2 regions of the Bradyrhizobium sp. BR 10261 genome follow, and region 1 is predicted to be linked to the other one. Evidence: predicted binding sites of a transcription regulator. Region 1 holds the regulator's gene; the other holds the start of a gene.

Region 1 (7,395 bases):
GCTACTACGTCATCCTGACCGACCAGCCCGGCGACAAGTCCTGGCCGATCACGGCGGCGACCTTCATCCTCATGCACAAGGATGCCACCGACAAGGCGGCCTCGCAGGAAGCCATCAAGTTCTTCCGCTGGGCCTTCAAGAACGGCGCGAAGGCAGCCGAGGAGCTCGATTACATCCCGATGCCGGACAGCGTCGTCCAGCAGATCGAGAAGACCTGGTCTGCCGAGATCAAGAGCTAAAGCTCTGAAGTCCGACGCTCGTGCCCCGTCGTTCCGGGGCGCGAGCGTGGCGAGCGAACCCGGAATCTCGAAATTCCGGGTCTGGTCCTTCGGACCATCCCGGAATGACGCGGGACAAATCGTCGACAAGACCGCTCCTTATCGGCGGCATGCAGATAGCGTAATACAGGGGATCGGCGTGGCAGAAATGGCTGTTCAGAGCGATGTAGTCGACGACGCTGGCCCCTATGATCGCGCGAAGGCCTTGAGCGCGTTCAAGCTCGGCGATGTCACCTTCTACTGGATCACCCGGCTTTCCGCGATCTCGGTGCTCCTCATCCTTGGCGGCATCATCCTGTCGCTAATCGTCGGTGCCTTCCCGGCGATGAAGGAATACGGCTTTGCGTTCCTGTGGACGCAGCGCTGGGCGCCGTCGGCCGATCCGCCCGTGCTCGGCGCGCTCGGACCGATGTACGGCACGCTCGTCACCTCCTTCATCGCGATGCTGATCGCCATTCCCGTCGGTCTCGGTATTGCGATCTTCCTGACCGAGCTCTGCCCGCAATGGCTGCGCCGTCCGATCGGCATGGCGGTGGAGCTGCTCGCCGGCATTCCCTCGATCATCTACGGCATGTGGGGCTTCTTCGTGCTGGGGCCGTTCCTGGCCAATACCTTCCAGCCCTTGATGATCAGGATCTTCGACGGCGTCCCGGTGCTGGGCGCGATCTTCGCAGGTCCCCCGTCCTATCTCAGCCTGTTCAATGCCGCGCTGATTCTCGCGATCATGGTGCTGCCCTTCATCACCTCGATCTCGGTCGACGTGTTCAAGACCGTGCCGCCGGTGCTGAAAGAGGCCGCCTATGGTGTCGGCTGCACCACCTGGGAAGTGGTGCGTAGCGTCGTGATCCCCTACACCCGTGTCGGCATCATCGGCGGTGTCATGCTGGCCCTGGGCCGCGCGCTCGGCGAGACCATGGCGGTGACCTTCATCATCGGCAACTCGTTCCGCATCTCGTCATCGATCTTCGCGCCTGGCACCACGATCTCGGCGGCGATCGCATCCGAATTCGCCGAGAGCGACGGCCTGCACCAGTCCGGCTTGATCTTGCTCGGCCTGTTGCTGTTCGTGCTGACATTCTTCGTGCTCGCCGCCGCCCGGCTGATGCTGCTGCGCCTGGAAACGAAGGCGGGGAAGTGACATGAACCCGATTTATGTACGCCGCCGCCGCAAGGACATCATCGTTCGAGGGCTCTGCTTCGGAGCCGCCGCCATCGGCGTTACCTGGCTCGCGCTGATCCTGCTCACGTTGCTCTATAACGGCATCGCCGGCCTGAATCTCGACCTGTTCGTCGCCGATACCCCGCCGCCGGGCTCGACCGAAGGCGGCCTGCGCAACGCCATCGTCGGCTCACTGATCATGACCGTGATCGGCGTCGGCATCGGCGCGCCGCTCGGCCTGTTCGCCGGCACCTATCTCGCCGAGTACGGCCGTAACGACAAGCTGACCTCGGTGATCCGCTTCATCAACGACATCCTGCTGTCGGCGCCCTCGATCATCATCGGCCTGTTCATCTACGGTGCGGTGGTGGTGCCGATGCGCGGCTTCTCGGCGATTGCGGGCTCGCTCGCGCTGGCCGTCATCGTGATCCCGGTGGTGCTGCGCACGACCGAGGACATGTTGCTGCTGGTGCCGAACGCGCTGCGCGAGGCCGCTTCCGCCCTCGGCCTGCCGCGCTCGCTGGTGATCAAGCGGATCGCCTATCGTGCGGCCCGCTCCGGCCTCATCACCGGCGTGCTGCTCGCCACCGCCCGCGTCGCCGGCGAAACCGCGCCGCTGCTCTTCACCGCGCTGTCGAACCAGTTCTTCAGCCTCGGCCTGAACAAGACCATGGCGAACCTGCCCGTCACCATCAACAATTTCGTCCAGAGCCCTTACGCCTATTGGAAGCAGCTCGCCTGGAGCGGTGCGCTGTTGATCACGCTCACCGTGCTTGCCCTGAACATTGGCGCCCGCATCCTCGGTGCCGAGAGGACCGCAAAATGACCGACCTGTCCGTATCCGTGAGCTCCAACGCTCACCTCGCCTCGCAGCAGCCGCTGCCGGAAGCTCCGGCCAAGGTGACGGTGCGCAACCTCAATTTCTATTACGGCGAGCACCAGGCGCTGAAGAACATCAATCTGACGCTCGGTACCAACCGCGTCACCGCCTTCATCGGCCCGTCCGGTTGCGGCAAGTCGACCCTGCTGCGCATCTTCAACCGGATGTATGACCTCTATCCGGGCCAGCGCGTCACCGGTCAGCTGATGCTGGACCAGACCAACATCCTCGACCCCAAGCTGGATCTCAACCTGCTGCGCGCCCGCGTCGGCATGGTGTTCCAGAAGCCGACGCCGTTCCCGATGACGATCTACGAGAACATCGCCTTCGGCATCCGCCTCTATGAGAAGATCTCGAAGTCCGAGATGGACGACCGCGTCGAGAAGGCGCTGCGCGGCGGCGCGCTGTGGAACGAGGTCAAGGACAAGCTCAACGCCTCCGGCCTGTCGCTCTCGGGCGGCCAGCAGCAGCGCCTCTGCATCGCCCGCACCGTCGCGGTGCGGCCTGAAGTGATCCTGTTCGACGAACCCTGCTCGGCGCTCGATCCGATCTCGACCGCCAAGGTCGAGGAGCTGATCCAGGAACTGTCCGAGAACTACACCATCGCGATCGTCACCCACAACATGCAGCAGGCGGCCCGCGTCTCCGACAAGACCGCCTTCATGTATCTGGGCGAGCTGATCGAGTTCGACGACACCAGCAAGATCTTCACGTCGCCGTCGGACCGGCGCACGCAGGATTACATCACCGGCCGGTTCGGCTGAGGAGACAGGACATGGCTTCCGAACATACCGCAAAAGCCTTCGACACCGACCTTCAGGAGCTCACCCGCCTGGTCGCCGAGATGGGCGGCATCGCCGAGCGCATGATCGTCGATTCCGTCGATGCGCTGATCCGCCGCGACGTCGCGCTGGGCCAGCGCGTCGTCACCATCGATGCCGAGCTCGACGCGCTCCAGAAGAAGATCGAGGAGCGCGCCGTGCTGACCATCGCGCGCCGCCAGCCGATGGCGGTGGACTTGCGCGAGATCGTCGGCGCCATGCGGGTTGCGACCGACCTCGAGCGCATCGGCGACCTCGCCAAGAACATGGGCAAGCGCGTCGCGGCGCTGGAGACGGATTTCCATCCGCTCAAGCTGTTCCGCGGCCTCGAGCACATGACAGACCTCGTGCAGCAGCAGGTCAAATCGGTGCTGGACGCCTATGCCGCGCACGATCTGCCGGCGGCGATGGCGGTGTGGAAGGGTGACGAGGAAGTCGATGCCATCTGCACCTCGCTGTTCCGCGAGCTCCTCACCTACATGATGGAGGATCCGCGCAACATCTCGTTCTGCATCCATCTGATGTTCTGCGCCAAGAACATCGAGCGGATCGGCGACCACGCCACCAACATCGCCGAGACCGTATTCTACATGATCGAAGGCCAGGCCATCACCGACAAGCGGCCGAAGGGCGACATGACGACGTTCGCCACGACGGTCCCGAACACCTGATTACGCAAGGAGCGACGAGCCCATGGGCGCACGCATTATGGTGGTTGAGGACGAGGAAGCTCTGACCGAGCTTCTCCGCTACAACCTCGAAGGCGACGGCTATGACGTGGAGACGGTGATGCGCGGCGACGACGCCGACACCCGCCTCAAGGAGCACATCCCCGATCTGATCGTGCTCGACTGGATGTTGCCGGGCCTGTCCGGGATCGAGCTATGCCGCCGGTTGCGGACGCGATCCGACACCAAGCAGCTGCCGATCATCATGCTCACCGCGCGCGGCGAGGAGAGCGAGCGTGTCAGGGGCCTTGCCACCGGCGCCGACGATTACATCGTCAAGCCGTTCTCGGTGCCCGAGCTGCTCGCGCGGGTGAAGGGCCTGCTGCGGCGCGCCAGCCCCGAGCGGCTCGCGACCGTGCTCGCCTTCGGCGACATCGAGCTCGATCGCGAGAAGCGCCGCGTGGCGCGCTCGGGCCGGCCGATCGATCTCGGACCGACCGAATATCGCCTGCTGGAGTTCTTCCTGGAGCATCCCGGCCGGGTGTTCTCGCGCGAGCAGCTACTCGACAGCGTCTGGGGCCGCGACATCTATATCGACGAACGCACCGTCGACGTGCATATCGGCCGCCTGCGCAAGCTGCTCAATCTCGGCCGCGAGCAGGACCCGATCCGCACCGTTCGCGGCGCAGGCTACGCGCTCGACGATCGCTTCGCGAAGGCCGAGCAGACGTCAAGCTAAGCTGCCCGCCAGCAAACAAAAAAAAGCGCGCCAGGTGGCGCGCTTTTTTTCGTCCCGGCCTGTACCGCGACGATGTCGTCTGAACCAAGTACTCAGCGCGTGCCCGGCTTCGCCGGCGCCCGTCGGCGATCCGCCGCCGGCTGATACGCCACGCGCGAGTGCTGGGCGCAGTAGGGCAGGCCGGAGAGCGCCTTGCCGCCGCAGAAGAAGAAATCCGGGCTTGAGGGATCGCCGACCGGCCAGTGGCAGGTGGCCTCGTTCAATTCGAGCAACGAGAGCCGCTGGCTCATCGGCACAACGTTGTCGTAGGTAACAGGTTCAGCCTCGACCTCGACCTCGAAAGCTTGCGCAAGCGCGGTGTTGCCGCGCGCCATGGGGCGGCTCACCCGCATCATGTGCTGCGCGGGACGCGCCTTGCGCGGCCGCGGAGCTGCTGATGAGGGGCTCTTGGCGCGGCCGGACAGGCCGAGCCTGTGCACCTTGCCGATTACGGCGTTGCGGGTCACGTTTCCAAGCTCAGCGGCGATCTGGCTGGCCGAAAGTCCGGCCTCCCAGAGCTTTTTCAGCTGCTCGACGCGATCATCTGACCAGGTCAAAACCGTCATTGCATCCTTTCCTTCGCCGGCGCCAGCCATCTGCGGGGCCTCACGACGAATGCCTAAGCTTCGAAAAACCCGTGCCGCCAGAATCCCTTAAGGCTCGCCGGGCGCACCAGATGCGCCCGAACGTTTACGCCGGTACATGAGGACTTTTGGGATCAGAACCGCTGCACGAGATGTCGTATCTGACAAGCCAAACGCTACAATATGCCGTGACTCACGCGCAAGAGTCCGCCGACTCGCGTCCACATGTTCCGTGGCGAAAATCCCGCAAAATCGCCACCGCAAGACTACGGATTCAGCGTTTCGCGAGGCTTTCCGGGCGGCATTGACACCCGTATTGCCAAGCATAAGATAGTCGCGCGTGCCGCCCTTAAAAGGCGGCACGTTTCGTTTTCCGGGCCAAATGACGCGCTGCGCCATGCGTGTTCAGGCCGTCCGAAACATCCTGATGACCACCAAAGAGATCGTCATGACCAACAGCGCCGCGCCGCATTTGCTCCCCGTTTTCGCCAGGGCCGATATCGGTTTTGAGCGCGGTGAAGGCGTCTGGTTGATCGCAACCAATGGCGATCGCTATCTCGATTTCACCTCGGGCGTTGCGGTCAATGCACTCGGCCATGCCCATCCGGCGCTGGTCAAGGCGCTGCAGGAGCAGGCCACGAAACTCTGGCACATGTCGAACCTGTTCCAGAGCCCTGACGGCGAGAAGCTCGCTGCGCGTCTTTGCAATGAGAGCTTTGCCGACTTCGTGTTCTTCTGTAATTCCGGCGCCGAGGCGCTGGAGGGCGTGATCAAGCTGGTCCGCCATCATCACTTCTCCAAGGGCCATCCGGAGCGCTATCGCATCATCACCTTCGAGGGCGCCTTCCACGGCCGCACGCTCGCGACGCTGGCCGCGACGGGATCGGCAAAATATCTCGAAGGCTTCGGTCCGCCGATGGACGGCTTCGACCAGGTCCCGCATGGCGACATCGAGGCCGTGAAGAAGGCGATCGGTCCACATACCGCCGGCATCCTGATCGAGCCGATCCAGGGCGAGGGCGGTGTGCGTCCGGCGACATCAGCCTTCCTCAAGGCGCTCCGCCAGCTCTGCGACGAGAAAGGCTTGCTGCTGGCCTTCGACGAGGTGCAGACCGGCATGGGCCGCACCGGCGATCTCTTCGCCCATCGCCGCACCGGCGTCACACCCGACGTGATGTCGCTGGCGAAAGCGCTCGGCGGCGGTTTTCCGATCGGTGCGATCCTGGCGACTGCAGATGCGGCCGCCGGCATGGGCCCCGGCTCGCACGGCTCGACCTTCGGCGGCAATCCGCTGGCGATCGCGGCCGCGAACGCCGTGCTCGACGTCATGCTCAAGCCCGGCTTCTTCGACCACGTGCAGAAGATGTCGCTGCTGCTCAAGCAGAAGCTCGCCTCCGTGATCGACCGTCACCCCGATATCGTCAGCGAAATCCGCGGCGAGGGGCTCTTGATCGGCATCAAGGCCGTGGTGCCATCGGGTGATCTGGTCGCAGCCTTGCGCAACGAGAAGCTGCTCACCGTCGGCGCCGGCGACAATGTCGTGCGCTTCCTGCCGCCCTTGATCGTCACCGAGGCGGAAATCGAGGACAGCATCGTCAGGCTCGAACGCGCCTGCACGGCGCTGTCAGGCAACAAGCGGGCGGCAAGCTGATGAGCAAGGCACCCAAGCACTTCCTCGATATCAACGAGCTGCCGCTGTCGGAGCTCAAGAGCATGCTCGCGGCCTCCTCCGCCATGAAGGCGAAGCAGAAGGCGCATCAGCCGGTGCGTCCGCTCGAGGGCAAGACGCTGGCCATGATCTTCGAGCGTCCGTCGACCCGCACGCGCGTCTCGTTCGACGTCGCCATGCGCCAGCTCGGCGGCGAGCCCATCATGCTCACCGGTGCCGAGATGCAGCTCGGCCGCGGCGAGACCATTGCCGATACCGCGCGCGTGCTGTCGCGCTATGTCGACGCCATCATGATCCGCATCCTCAACCATGAGGCGCTGCTGGAGCTCGCGGCGAATGCCACCGTTCCTGTGATCAATGGCCTGACGCGGCGTTCGCATCCGTGTCAGGTGATGGCCGACCTCATGACCTATGAGGAGCATCGCGGCCCGATCGAGGGCCGCACCGTGGCCTGGACCGGCGACGACAACAACGTGCTGGCGTCCTGGGCGCATGCCGCCGAACGCTTCAAGTTCAAGCTCAACGTCGCAACGCCGCCGGAGCTTGCCCCGAAGAAGG
Region 2 (7,395 bases), on a different contig from region 1:
ACCGGCATCACGAATGGCGCGAGACGCGGCCCGACATGGTCGTCGAGCAGAACTCCCTTGCCGGTATGGCCATAGGCGCGGGAGATCCGTGTGCCTTCGCTCTGGATGGTCAGGCGCGGCGTCGACGTCGAATGGTCCGCCGTGTAGTAGGAGATCGGACAGTTCTTCCTCGAGCCGCGCGGGCTGATACTCCCAGATCGCAGGTGCAGTCTGATGGCGCGCATACAGTCGCAGCCACGTGTTGAGCAGGTCACGTTGCTTGATTGAATTGACGACGGAGGGAGCAGCGCTGGAGAAATCCAAAACAATAGTCCCGGCGAATGAAACCGGCGCATGATCTCGCTCGCGGGAAAATTTTTGATGAAGGCTGGCGCGCGGAAGCAAAGACCGTTATCGACGACTTGATGACCGGTGTCTTGCGAGCCGGGAAGCCGGCAGGGCGGCATCACGAAGCCTCCAACTAAGGGAGCATAAGGCTCCCCTCCAAAGGCCTGACCTGCTCAGCTTTCCGCCTTGCCTAACCCCCGTCACCTCCGGCATATTCCGCGCCCGGAGGCGGCGTTCCGGGACAGGCTCCAAGGCCTGGCGGAAAGCCGAAGCAACAAGGATAGCCACGCACATTGTGCGGGCAGGGGGAAATCTGTTTGGCCGATGAGTTCATTCTCGAAACGGAAGGCTTGACCAAGGAGTTCGCGGGCTTCTTCGCCGTCCGCGACGTTGCGCTCAAGGTTCGCCGTGGCAGTATCCACGCGTTGATCGGCCCGAACGGTGCGGGCAAGACGACGTGCTTCAATCTTCTGACCAAGTTCCTCAAACCGTCTGCCGGAAAAATCCTGTACAAGGGACAGGACATCACGGCGATGGCGCCCGCTGACGTGGCACGCCTGGGGCTGGTGCGTTCGTTCCAGATCTCGGCGGTGTTTCCGCATCTCACCGCGCTGGAGAATGTTCGTGTCGCGCTTCAGCGCCAGCATGGCTCCTCCTTCGATTTCTGGCGCTCCAAGTCCGTGCTCAACCGCTTCAATGACCGGGCGCGCGAGCTGCTCCACGATGTCGGCCTCAGCGAGTTCGCCAATACGCCTGCGGTCGAGATGGCCTATGGGCGCAAGCGCGCGCTCGAGATCGCAACCACGCTCGCGCTCGATCCGGAAATGATGCTTCTGGACGAGCCGATGGCCGGCATGGGCCATGAGGACATCGACAAGATCGCGGCGCTGATCAAGCGTATCTCGGCGAAATATACCATCCTGATGGTCGAGCATAATTTGAGCGTCGTCGCTAATCTCTCCGACATCATCACCGTGCTGACGCGCGGGCAGGTGCTCGCGCAGGGGCATTATTCCGAGCTAACCAAGGACGAGCGCGTCAAGGAAGCCTATCTGGGGGCCGGTCATGCCTGAGACTGCAATGGCTGAGGCCCCAATGAAGGGTGCAACCGGCGGCAATATCCTCCAGGTCCGCAACTTGGAGGCCTGGTACGGCGAGTCCCACATCCTGCACGGGATCAATTTCGACGTGAATGCGGGCGAGGTCGTCACGCTGCTCGGGCGCAACGGCGCCGGCAAGACCACCACGCTGAAGTCGATCATGGGTATCATCGGCAAGCGGACCGGCTCGATCAAATTCAACAATCAGGAGATCATCCGCGCGACCTCCGACAAGATCGCGCGCATGGGAATCGCGTTTTGCCCGGAGGAGCGGGGAATTTTCTCCAGCCTCGATGTGAAGGAGAACCTGCTGCTGCCGCCGGTGGTTCGAGCAGGCGGATTGCCGCTCGAGCAGATCTTTGACCTGTTTCCGAACCTGAAGGAGCGGCTGAGCAGCCAGGGCACCAAGCTGTCCGGCGGCGAGCAGCAGATGCTTGCGATCGCGCGCATCCTGCGCACGGGCGCAAGCTTTCTGATGCTGGATGAGCCGACCGAAGGCCTGGCGCCCGTCATTATCCAGCAGATCGGTCACACCATTGCGCGGCTCAAGAAGGAAGGCTTCACGATCCTTCTGGTCGAGCAGAACTTCCGCTTCGCGTCCACCGTCGCCGATCGTTATTATGTGGTCGAGCACGGCAAGATCATTGACGGATTTTCCAATTCGGAGCTCGCCGCCAACATGGACAAGCTCCACGCCTATCTCGGTGTCTAGAACTGCCAACGAGAAAATTCAAAAAGGAAAGTTGCATGAAGACCAGGTCGATTGCGTCATTGCTGCTGACCACCGCGCTCACCTTCGCCGCAGCAGGCGTCGCGTCCGCACAGGACAAGGCCGTCAAGATCGGCGCGCTGTCCGATCAGTCCGGTCTCTACGCCGACCTCGGCGGCCCCGGCTCGACGCTCGCCGCGCAGATGGCAGTTGAAGATTCCGGCCTGGCCGCGAAGGGCTGGAAGATCGACGTGATCTCGGGCGATCACCAGAACAAGCCGGACATCGGCACCGCGATCGCGCGGCAGTGGTTCGACGTCGACAAGGTCGACGTCATCGTCGACGTGCCGAACTCCGGCGTGGCGCTCGCCGTCAACAACGTCGTCAAGGAAAAGAACGGCGTTTACATCAATTCCGGTGCGGCGACCTCGGACCTTACCAACGCGCAGTGCTCGCCGAACACCGTGCACTGGACCTACGACACCTACATGCTGGCCCACACCACAGGCCAGGCGCTGGTGAAGGCCGGCGGCGACACCTGGTTCTTCCTGACGGCGGACTACGCCTTCGGTGCGGCGCTGGAGCGCGACACCACCGCGGTCGTCACCGCCAATGGCGGCAAGGTGGTCGGCGGGGTCAAGCATCCGCTCAACACGCCGGACTTCTCCTCGTTCCTGCTCCAGGCGCAGGCCTCCAAGGCCAAGATCATCGGTCTTGCCAATGCCGGCGGTGATACCACCAACACGATCAAGCAGGCCGCCGAGTTCGGGATCGGCAAGGGCGGCCAGAAGCTCGCAGCGCTGCTGCTGTTCCTCACCGACGTCAAGGCGCTCGGTCTGGAGACCGCGCAGGGCCTGAACTTCACCGAGACGTTCTACTGGGACATGGACGACAAGACCCGCGCCTTCTCCAAGCGCTTTGCCGCAAAGATGAAGAACAGCGCTCCGCCGACCATGGTGCAGGCAGGCGTCTATGCCGGCGTACGCCACTATCTCAAGGCGCTGGAAGCGCTCGGCGGCAATCCGCATGACGGCGTCAAGGTCGTCGAGAAGATGAAGTCGATGCCGACCGAGGACGATCTGTTCGGAAAGGGCGAGATCCAGCCCAACGGCCGCACCATCCACAATGCCTATCTGTTCGAGGTGAAGAAGCCCTCCGAGTCCAAGGGACCGTGGGACTTCTACAAGCTCGTCGGCACGGTGTCGGGCGATCAGGCCTTCACGCCGCTCTCCGAAAGCAAGTGCGCGCTGCTCAAGAAGTAAGACCAACAGCCCGCCGGCCGTGAGCCGGCGGGCGCTACTTTGGGAACGCCGAAGGGACCGGGTGCGAGATCGATGCAGGCTCTTTACGCACAGCTACTGGTGGGACTGATCAACGGCTCGTTCTACGCGCTGCTCAGTCTCGGGCTTGCCGTGATCTTCGGCATGCTCAACATCATCAATTTCGCCCATGGCGCGCTCTACATGATGGGCGCCTTCGTCGCCTATTTCCTGCTGAACATCGGCGGCATCAGTTACTGGTGGGCGCTGCTGCTGGCGCCTGTCATCGTCGGCATCTTCGGCATGATCCTGGAACGGACCATGCTGCAGTGGTTGACCGGGCTCGATCACCTCTACGGCCTGCTGCTGACCTTCGGCATCGCGCTGATCGTGCAGGGCGTGTTCCAGAACTATTTCGGCTCCTCCGGCCTGCCTTACGCCATTCCGGACCAGCTCAAGGGCGGCATGAATCTCGGCTTCATGTTCCTACCCGTTTATCGCGGCTGGGTCGTCATCTTCTCGCTGGTGGTGTGTCTGGCCACCTGGTTCCTGATCGAGAAGACGCGGCTTGGCGCTTACCTGCGCGCCGCAACCGAAAATCCGACACTGGTCCGCGCCTTCGGCATCAACGTGCCGCGCATGATCACGCTCACCTACGGCCTCGGCGTCGGCCTTGCCGCGCTCGCCGGCGTGCTCTCGGCGCCGATCAACCAGGTGCGGCCGCTGATGGGCGCCGACCTCATCATCGTGGTGTTCGCGGTGGTGGTGATCGGCGGCATGGGATCAATCATGGGCTCCATCATCACCGGCTTTGCGCTCGGTGTGATCGAGGGCCTGACCAAATATTTTTACCCCGAGGCCTCCAACACCGTGGTGTTCGTGCTGATGGTGCTTGTGCTCCTGGTGAAGCCAACGGGATTGACGGGAAGGGCAGCCTGAGATGACGGCCTTGACGGACGATAGGCTGCCGGTCACGCCGCGCGCCATGCGTGACGAGATGGTCTTGTTCGCGGTGATGGCGCTGCTGCTGGCTGCGGTGCCGTTCACGGGCGTGTATCCGTTCTTCGTGATGCAGGCGCTGTGCTTTGCGCTGCTCGCCTGCGCTTTCAACCTGTTGATCGGCTACGGCGGCTTGCTGTCCTTCGGACACGCGATGTTCCTCGGCACCGCCGGATATTGCAGCGCGCACGCCCTGAAGGTGTGGGCACTGCCGCCGGAACTCGGCATCCTCGTCGGCGTTATCGCGGCCTTCGCGCTCTCGCTCGTCACGGGCTATATCTCGATCCGCCGCCAGGGCATCTACTTCTCGATGATCACACTGGCGCTGTCGCAACTGCTGTATTTCATCTATCTCCAGGCCCCGTTCACCCATGGCGAGGACGGCATTCAGGGCATTCCGCAAGGGCACATGTTCGGCGTGCTCGATTTGTCCAAGCCGACTGTGCTCTACTATGTCGTGCTGGTCGGCTTCCTCGGCGGCTTCCTGCTGATCTACCGCATCATCAACTCGCCCTTCGGCGAGGTCTTGAAGTCGATCCGCGAGAACGAGCCGCGTGCGATCTCACTCGGTTATCGCACCGACCAGTACAAGTTCCTGGCGTTCGTCCTGTCGGGGACGCTGGCGGGTTTCGCCGGTGCACTGAAAGTGTTCGTGGCGCAGAACGCCTCGCTCACCGACGTGCACTGGTCGATGTCCGGCGAAGTCGTGCTGATGACGCTGGTCGGCGGTCTCGGGACCATTTTCGGTCCCGTGGTCGGCGCCTTCGTCATCATCGCCATGCAGCAATATCTGGCCGGCTTCGGCCAGTGGGTGACGGTGATCCAAGGCTCGATCTTTGTGATCTGCGTGCTCACCTTCCGGCGCGGCGTCATCGGTGAAATCGCACATTACTTCCGAAGATCGCTCTAAGCTATTGATATTGCATCAATTTCATTGGCGCACGAAAGCGGTGGATGATCCGGCTCCGCGGCCGTGAGGTGGCACGCGCGCGGATCGAAAATGGTCTATGACAGTTTCATGACGGCCCACCCGGGCCGGGCCATTTCCATCAGGTAGACTATCCCCATGCTGCGTTGGTTTCGCGCTTTCCTTCCCAAGGAAGAACGGTTCTTCGACCTGTTCGACCGCCATGCCCAGACGGTGATCCAGGGCGCGGTCGCACTCCAGGGGATGCTGAACGGGGGTGAGGAGACGCCGGTCTATTGCCAGCGCGTCAACCAGTTCGAGAACGATGCCGACAACATCACCCGCGAGGTGCTGACGGCGGTGCGACGCACCTTCATCACCCCGTTCGACCGCGGCGACATCAAGAACCTCATTACCTCACTGGACGATGCCATCGACCAGATGCAGCAGACCGCCAAGGCGGTGATGTTGTTCGAGGTTCGTTCCTTCGAGCCGCCGATGCGCGAGATCGGGGGGCTGCTGATCGAATGCGCCAATCTGGTCGGCCGGGCGCTGCCGCTGATGCAGGAGATCGGCAAGAACGTTGCCATGCTGACCGCGATCACGGAAGAACTCGGCAAGCTCGAGGGCCGCGTCGACGATCTCCACGACATCGGCCTGAAGGAGTTGTTCCTCAAGCATCGCAACGGCAACGCGATGGATTTTATCGTTGGCGTCGAGATCTACGACCACCTTGAGAAAGTGGCCGATCGCTTCGATGACGTCGCCAATGAGATCAACAGCATCGTTATCGAGCAGGTATAGGGCAGGGCGGCCGTGGATGTTGCGTTGGGTCTTCCGGTCCTGGTCGGACTGATCGCCGTCGCGCTGCTGTTCGACTTCCTGAACGGCCTGCACGACGCCGCCAATTCGATCGCGACCATCGTCTCGACCCGGGTGCTGCGGCCGCAATTCGCGGTTTTTTGGGCCGCTTTTTTCAATTTCGTCGCCTTCATGGTGTTCGGCCTTCACGTCGCCCAAACCATCGGTACCGGCATCATCGATCCCGCTATCGTCGACGCCCAGGTGATCTTTGCGGCGCTGGTCGGCGCCATCGTCTGGAATCTCGTGACCTGGGGGCTCGGCATTCCCTCCTCGTCCTCGCATGCGCTGATCGGCGGCCTTGTCGGCGGCGGCATGGCCAAGGCGGGAATCTCGGCGGCGGTGTGGAGCGGTCTGTCCAAGGCCGTGCTTGCGATCGTGCTATCGCCGCTGGTGGGCTTTCTGCTCGCAATGATGCTGGTCGCGGTCGTGTCATGGCTCTCGGTACGCTCGACGCCGTTCGCGGTCGACCGCGCCTTCCGCATCCTGCAATTCGCCTCGGCCTCGCTCTATTCACTCGGCCACGGCGGCAATGACGCTCAGAAGACGATGGGCATCATCGCCGTGCTGCTGTATTCGCAGGGGCAACTCGGCAGCGAATTCTCGGTGCCGTTCTGGGTGGTGCTGTCCTGCCAGGCCGCGATGGCTCTGGGCACTCTGATGGGCGGCTGGCGTATCGTCCGCACCATGGGCTTGCGCATCACCAAGCTGACGCCGATGCAGGGCTTTTGCGCCGAGACTGGCGGCGCGGCGACGCTGTTCATGGCGACGTTCCTCGGCGTGCCGGTCTCGACCACCCACACCATCACCGGCGCCATCGTCGGCGTCGGTGCCGCGCGCCGCGTCTCGGCGGTGCGCTGGAACGTGGCGAGCTCGATCGTCTATGCCTGGGTCATTACGATCCCAGCTTCGGCCATCGTCGCGGCACTGAGCTGGTGGGCCGTCCAGCTCTTCAAGTAACGAGCTTCAGCCCGGCGATGCCCGCCACGATCAGCCCGATGCTGGCGAGGCGAAGCACTGTGGCCGGCTCCCCCAACAGGAAGATGCCAAGCGTCGCCGTGCCGACCGCGCCGATGCCAGTCCAGACCGCATAGGCAGTTCCAACGGGCAGGGACTTCAGGGCGATGCCGAGCAGGATCACGCTGCCGGCCATGGCCGCGATCGTGATGAGTGAGGGAACCAATCTGGTAAAGCCCTCGGTGTATTTCAGGCCGATCGCCCAGGTGATCTCGA

Evidence for each region. The regulator PhoB, encoded in region 1, activates phosphate uptake and scavenging genes when phosphate is short. The targets are predictions, from matches to a motif close to TGTCATNNANCTGTCAT.
Region 2: the regulator PhoB is predicted to act here: its motif matches at 5,402-5,418, upstream of HYH07_RS32670 (DUF47 domain-containing protein).

What each region holds. Positions count from the first base shown of each region.
Region 1 is NZ_JACOFQ010000016.1:98,157-105,551, forward strand. It holds gene pstS (phosphate ABC transporter substrate-binding protein PstS) at 1-239, shown strand, start outside; gene pstC (phosphate ABC transporter permease subunit PstC) at 427-1,416, shown strand; gene pstA (phosphate ABC transporter permease PstA) at 1,418-2,263, shown strand; gene pstB (phosphate ABC transporter ATP-binding protein PstB) at 2,260-3,081, shown strand; gene phoU (phosphate signaling complex protein PhoU) at 3,093-3,809, shown strand; gene phoB (phosphate regulon transcriptional regulator PhoB) at 3,832-4,545, shown strand; gene HYH07_RS20045 (GcrA family cell cycle regulator) at 4,638-5,150, opposite strand; gene HYH07_RS20050 (aspartate aminotransferase family protein) at 5,617-6,819, shown strand; gene argF (ornithine carbamoyltransferase) at 6,819-7,395, shown strand, end outside.
Region 2 is NZ_JACOFQ010000041.1:17,183-24,577, forward strand. It holds partial or broken gene HYH07_RS32640 (hypothetical protein) at 1-303, opposite strand, end outside; gene HYH07_RS32645 (ABC transporter ATP-binding protein) at 645-1,400, shown strand; gene HYH07_RS32650 (ABC transporter ATP-binding protein) at 1,393-2,139, shown strand; gene HYH07_RS32655 (ABC transporter substrate-binding protein) at 2,175-3,398, shown strand; gene HYH07_RS32660 (branched-chain amino acid ABC transporter permease) at 3,471-4,334, shown strand; gene HYH07_RS32665 (branched-chain amino acid ABC transporter permease) at 4,336-5,304, shown strand; gene HYH07_RS32670 (DUF47 domain-containing protein) at 5,461-6,105, shown strand; gene HYH07_RS32675 (inorganic phosphate transporter) at 6,118-7,122, shown strand; gene sugE (quaternary ammonium compound efflux SMR transporter SugE) at 7,115-7,395, opposite strand, start outside.